DNA from 2 places in the Lacinutrix sp. MEBiC02595 genome. Region 1 is predicted to be linked to the other one. Evidence: riboswitches for the same ligand, from Rfam matches in the RefSeq annotation. Region 1 holds a riboswitch; the other holds the start of a gene.

Region 1 (3,424 bases):
ACTAAAGAACAAAAAGATAATTTATTTTTATTAGTTAAGTCATTAACTAAATCTGAAAAGCGACAATTTAAATTGTATGTGGGCAGACTTGGAGTAAATTCAGATTCTAAGTTTTTAAAATTGTTTAACCTGTTAGATAAGGCCCCAACGTATGACGAGGCTTCCATTATTAAAAGCGGTATTGTTAAAAAACAACAGGTTGCTAATGTAAAAGCGCATTTGTACAAGCAGATTTTAATAAGTTTAAAATTAAATCCTTCCCATCAAAATATACGTTCTCAAATTAGAGAGCAGTTAGATTTTGCGTCTATTCTATATCATAAAGGATTGTATAAACAAAGTCTAAAAATTCTGGATAAGGCAAAAGAGTTGGCAATTGTTAACGAAGAAAAAAATGCTGCTTTTGAGATTATTGAATTAGAAAAAATAATCGAATCCCAATACATTACGCGAAGTATAAGTACACGTGCAGATGCATTGGCAATGCAAGCAAAAGAGATTAGTTCGTTAAATGTTATTGCTAGTAAATTGTCGAATTTATCACTTCAATTATATAGTATAATCTTAAAAACAGGTTATGTTAAAAACGAAGAAGAAAGCCTTTTAGTAACCGATTATTTTAATAAAAGGCTTCCCAAATTTAATATAGCTAAAGTAGGTTTTAGAGAGAAATTATGGTTTTATAAAGCGCATTTATGGTATAGCTTTTTGTTACAAGATTTTTTAAATTGTTATAAATATGCTTCCAAATGGGTGGATTTATTTTATCAGAATCCAAGTATGATAAATCTAAATCCAGTTTTCTTTTTAAAAGGAAATAACTATCTTTTAGAGGCTATATTTTTTATTAGAAATAAACCCAAATTTCTTGAAAAACTAAACGAGTTTCAATCTGCAGTTCATGCAGAAAACTTCCCTAAAGACGAAAATGTAGCAAGCTTAGTTTTTCTATATACTAATTTTCATAAAATAAATGGACACTTTATCGATGGTAGTTTTGACGAAGGTTTGTCGCTTATTCCTCAAATAGAAAAGGAGCTAATTCCATTCAAAACTAAAATTGATGCACACCATAAAATGGTTTTCTATTACAAGTTTGCAAGTATGCATTTTGGAGCAGGGAATAATAAAGAATGTATTAAATATTTAGATAAAATTATATCCAATAAAACACTTTCCATGCGAGAAGATTTGCTCTGTTTTTCTAGAGTTTTAAATCTTGTTGCGCATTATGAAGCGGGTTTAGATTATCATTTAGAAACCTTGTTAAGAAGTACTTATAAATTTTTAATCAAGATGAATGATTTGCATGAAGTGCAAAAAGAGATGATAAAATTCATTAGAGGTTTACAAGATATTTATCCGCAAGACCTTAAAAAAGAGTTTAAAAAACTATTAGAAGTTTTAAAACAATATGAAGATCATCCGTATGAACGTCGTGCATTTTTATATTTAGATATTATTTCTTGGCTGGAAAGTAAAATTGAAAATAAGCCTGTAGGTCAGGTTATCAAAGACAAGTATATTGAAAACTATGCTTAGATTTTTATCTGATTTCAAAAAAAAGAAATAAAAAAAGCTTTAAAAATTTGGATATTAAACTTTTGTGATGCAATATTTGTGCTCACAAAGTTCAAACACTTACTGAAATGTTATCAAGAAAGGCGGAGAGATAGACTCGTTGAAGCCTTAGCAACCCTTAGATTTACTAAGAAGGTGCTAAATTCTACTTAATTTTCGATTCATTAATCGAAATATTGGATAGATAACTCAAATCTAATTACCCATCTGTAATTAGTATTTTCTTTTTAACATTTTTCTATTAAGTACGCTTCTAACGAGGCTTATTTGGCTTTTGGTTTAATTTATTTTAATTCAAAAAAACTTAGAAAAATGAGTACACAAAAATTCGCAACCAAAGCGTTGCACGCAGGACACGACGTTAGTAAAACAGGAGGAACCAGAGCCGTTCCAATTTATCAAACAACATCTTATGTTTTTAACGATTCGGATGATGCAGCAGGAAGATTCAATCTTTCGGTTCCAGGCTTTATTTATACCCGATTAAATAATCCTACAAACGATATTTTAGAACAACGATTAGCTGCCTTGGAAGGCGGAATTGCAGCAGTAGCAACAGCTTCTGGAACAGCAGCTATTTCTACAACATTACTTACACTTTTAAAAGCAGGGGATCATATTGTGGCATCGAGCAGTTTGTATGGAGGAACCTATAATCTATTAAGTGTTACGCTACCAAGACACGGTATTACAACCACTTTTGTAGATCCTTCTGATGCCGAAAATTTTAAAAATGCAACCCAAGAGAATACAAGAGCGTTTTTTGTAGAATCTTTAGGGAATCCAAAATTAGATGTTTTAGATCTAGAAGCTATTTCTAAAGAAGCTAAAAGTAGTAAAGTGCCTTTAATTGTAGATAATACCGTGGCAACTCCATATTTATTAAATCCAATAGCATATGGTGCAAACATTGTAATTCACTCGCTAACAAAATATATTACTGGTAACGGAACTTCCCTTGGCGGAATTATTATCGACGCTGGAACTTTTGATTGGACGAACGGAAAATTCCCGGAATTCACAGAGCCTTCTGCAGGTTATCATGGTTTAGTATATAGCGAAGCTATTGGAGCAGCAGCTTTTATTGCAAAAGTTCGAATTGAAGGTCTTCGTGATTATGGTGCTGCATTGAGTCCTTTTAATGCTTTTCAAATCATTCAAGGTTTAGAGACTTTAGAATTACGTATTAAGAAACATAGTCAAAATGCACTCGAATTAGCAAAATGGTTACAAGAACAACCTGAAGTAAATTGGGTGAATTATCCAGGATTGGAAACTAGTAAATATAGAGACTTGGCTAGAAAGTATTTGCCAAACGGACAAAGTGGTGTGGTAACTTTTGGCGTAGATGGCGGTTATGAGTCTGCTAAAAAAATTGCAGATACGACAAAACTTTTCTCTTTACTGGCTAATATTGGCGATACAAAATCCTTAATTATTCATCCAGCAAGTACAACGCACCAGCAGCTAAGTGATGAAATTCAAGAATCAGCAGGAGTTACAAAAGATTTAATTCGTTTGTCTGTTGGGATTGAAAATATTGAAGACTTAAAAGCAGATTTAAAAGAAGCTTTTCAAGTTTTAAAGAAAACAGTTCTGGCTTAATACATCTTCATTCGTGTTCATAAATAAATGCGGCGTAATATTTTTTGCGTAGCATTTCTAACTACTCCAAACGTAATAATGGCTGCATTGCATTACATAAAAATTTCTGGTTTCCAACTTGCTTCTGGCGTGAATCAGGATGTGGAATTGTCGTATCAAATTTTCGGACAACCTTTACATCAAGCACCAATTGTATTGGTGAATCATGCGCTTACAGGAAATAGTAATGTAACTGGGA
Region 2 (3,424 bases), on a different contig from region 1:
TGGTTAAAAATATTTTTCTTTCTTGAAGGGAATATTCAATTTTTGCTAATTCATCTTCAATTTTTAATTCATATTGACGTAAGAAGTCATTATCAATTAATTCAGCTGCATCAATCATAATTAATTTGTTTTAATTCAATAGAAAAATAAGGAGTCAAAACTTTTTTGCATAGTTTTGTGCAGTAAATTTACGAAAATTAATCGGTTATTTATAGTTATTAAGAACTTAAAAACTAATGAATCAAGAACTTATACATGTGTATTTAATGCCTGGAATGGCTGCTAATCCTACTATTTTTGAAAATATAAAATTGCCAGAAGACCAGTTTCAAATACATTGGTTAGAATGGGTAATTCCTCATAAAAATGAATCTATAAGTGATTATGCAAAACGTATGACGCTTTTTATTAAAGAGGATAATGTGGTTTTACTAGGTGTTTCTTTTGGAGGTATCTTAGTGCAAGAAATGAGTAAGCATATTAAGCTACGAAAACTTTTTGTTGTATCTTCTGTGAAAACTATGCATGAGTTGCCAAAACGTATGAAACTTGCAAAGCATACCAAAGCTTATAAAATTTTACCAACTAGTTTAGCTGGTAATATAGATGCCATAGCAAAATATACATTTGGTAAAAGTGTGGCGAAAAGAGTAGAGCTTTATAAAAAATATATGTCAGTAACTAGCACTGCCTATTTAGATTGGGCAATTGAGCAAGTAGTATGTTGGCAGCAAGATAAACCAATACCAGGAGTGATTCATATTCATGGGGATAAAGACATGGTTTTTCCATATAAACATATTACAGATTGTATCACTGTTAAAGGAGGAACGCATATCATGATTATTAATAAATATAAGTGGTTTAATGAAAATTTGCCAAAATTGATATTACAGTAATTTCTGGCGTAAATTTTGCTAGATATTATTTAACTTTATAAAAAAAAATCAAGGACTATGAAAAGGATTAAAAATGCACTCGCACTAGTTGGGTTATTTGGGATATGCGGGATGTGTGTTTTTGCATTGCAAGATGCGCCAACGGATGAGAATTTTGAAAAAAAGATAATAAACGATTATAACGTTTACGCGTTACAAGTCCCTAGTTATTTGGATTTTGCAGGAGAGCAAGTCCCATTACATAATCCAGATATTTTAGAACGTATGGATAGAGAATTGTTAGTAAATACATACTGGCAATCTAATGGGTTTTTAATGTTTAAACGTGCACGAAAATACTTTCCTATAATAGAACCTATTCTTGCAAAACATGGTATTCCTGACGATTTTAAATACTTAGCAGTTATTGAGAGCGGACTAACAAATGCAAGATCACATGCTGGAGCAAGTGGGGTTTGGCAAATAATGAAAGGTACCGGAAGAGAATATGGTTTAGAAGTAAATGATAATGTAGATGAACGCTATAATATTGAATTAGCAACAGAGGTTGCTTGTGTGTACTTAAAAAAATCTAAAGAGAAATTAGGCTCTTGGACGCTTGCAGCTGCTGGATATAATGCTGGAATGGCTGGAATGGCACGAAGGTTAAAAGAACAAGATGTCTCTGGTTATTACGATTTACTTTTAGGAGAAGAAACGGGGCGTTATGTATTTAGAATTGTGGCATTAAAAGAAATTTTAAGTCATCCAGATAAATATGGTTTTAATTTTAGAGATAAAGATCTTTATAGTTATATACCTACTTATAAAGTAGAAGTAGATACTGTGGTAACCGATTTTGCAAGTTTTGCTAAAGGATTTGGTATAAACTACAAAATTCTTAAAATACACAATCCGTGGTTGCGTGAACCAAAATTAAATAACGCATCTAGAAAAAAATATTTAATAGATATTCCGCGTGAAGGGTATTATAAAACGAACCCTTAAATAAATAGGTGTTTATAAAAAAAGGAATAGCTTTAAGTGTAAAGCTATTCCTTTTTTTTGTTTAAAAATGAAGCAATCTTTCATTTACTAAATAGTTTGTTAAAATTATCTAATTTAAGGGCGTACCAAGTATTTATTCCTATATATTTGCCGACTTAAATTAATTATCAAGAATCTCGAAAGGAGATAGCAACCTGCAATAACAAGCAAGGTGCTAAAGCGATAAGCCAATATTTTGGAAAAAATGTTAATTCAATTTCTTCTCTATTTGCTTTTTGTCTTCTTAACATTAAAAAGAAAAATGGCAAAACCTAATCACATTACACCAAGTTTTAAAGCACTAATTCCCTTATTTGTATTTGTATTTACTTTTTTAGGCGTTGGTTTATACCAAAACGACTTTTATGCACTTCCAGCTCCTATAGCAGTTATCTTGGGTATTATAGTCGCCTTTTTAATGTTTAAACAATCGGTTAACTCTAAAATTAAAACCCTTTTAAAAGGCTGTGGAGATGATAAAATACTAACCATGTGTTTAATCTATTTATTAGCAGGAGCTTTTGCGGCTATTACTAAAGCTACAGGAAGTGTGGATGCTATTGTAAATCTAGGTTTAGACTTTATAGCTATTGAGTATATTTATTTTGGTGTGTTTATTATTGCAGCTTTTTTATCTGTTTCTACGGGAACCTCAGTAGGTGCGATTGTTACCTTAGCACCAATTGTTATAGGAATTGCAGATCAAGGAGGAACATCGCTAGCAGTACTTTGTGGTGCATTACTAGGTGGTTCTATGTTTGGAGATAATTTGTCGGTAATATCTGATACTACTATTGCAGCAACACAATCTCTGGGTTGTAAAATGAGTGATAAGTTTAAAGAGAATATAAAAATAGCACTTCCAGCAGCTATTATTACTTCTATAATTTTAGTGGTTCAAGGTTTTGATTTGGAAAGTAATATTACGGAAGATGTAATTTACAACTACTCTGTAATAAAAATACTACCTTATATTTTAGTTATTATACTTTCCGTTTTTGGAGTAAATGTTTTTGTAACCCTTCTTTTAGGAATTATTTCTGGAGGTATATTAGGCTTGTTTTATGGAGACTTTACACTGATAGAATCTACCAAAATTGCATATTCTGGGTTTACTAGTATGACCGAAATATTTTTACTTTCTTTATTAACAGGAGGTTTGGCTGCTTTAGTAGAAAAAAATGGAGGAATAGAGTATGTTTTAAATAAAATTAAAACCTTAATTAAAAGTAAAAAATCTGCTCAATTTGGTATTGCAGGCTTAGTAAGTACCATAAATGTTGCTATTGCTAATAATACGGTATCTATTATTATAGCGGGGTCTATTGCTAAAACTATTAATGATGAATATGCTTTAGATAATAAGAAAACAGCTTCTATTCTAGATGTTTTTGCTTGTATTACGCAAGGACTATTGCCTTATGGGGCACAAGTCTTAATGATTTTAAGCTTTTCTCAAAGCAAAATTAGCTATATCGATTTGGTAGAAAATACATGGT

The links. A riboswitch is a leader RNA that binds a small molecule or an ion and turns the genes downstream of it on or off. The one in region 1 is predicted to bind S-adenosylmethionine.
Region 2: another riboswitch for S-adenosylmethionine. It lies ahead of ACVCZW_RS06905 (Na+/H+ antiporter NhaC family protein); the one in region 1 lies ahead of ACVCZW_RS06020 (O-acetylhomoserine aminocarboxypropyltransferase/cysteine synthase family protein).

What each region holds. Positions count from the first base shown of each region.
Region 1 covers NZ_JBSHNU010000200.1:40,366-43,789, forward strand. Annotated here, with positions in the region: gene ACVCZW_RS06015 (hypothetical protein) at 1-1,542, shown strand, start outside; SAM riboswitch class I at 1,650-1,772, shown strand; gene ACVCZW_RS06020 (O-acetylhomoserine aminocarboxypropyltransferase/cysteine synthase family protein) at 1,894-3,186, shown strand; gene thrA (bifunctional aspartate kinase/homoserine dehydrogenase I) at 3,214-3,424, shown strand, end outside.
Region 2 covers NZ_JBSHNU010000201.1:120,452-123,875, forward strand. Annotated here, with positions in the region: gene ACVCZW_RS06890 (N-acetyltransferase) at 1-118, opposite strand, end outside; gene ACVCZW_RS06895 (alpha/beta hydrolase) at 237-899, shown strand; gene ACVCZW_RS06900 (lytic transglycosylase domain-containing protein) at 957-1,886, shown strand; SAM-I-IV-variant riboswitch at 2,046-2,141, shown strand; gene ACVCZW_RS06905 (Na+/H+ antiporter NhaC family protein) at 2,188-3,424, shown strand, end outside.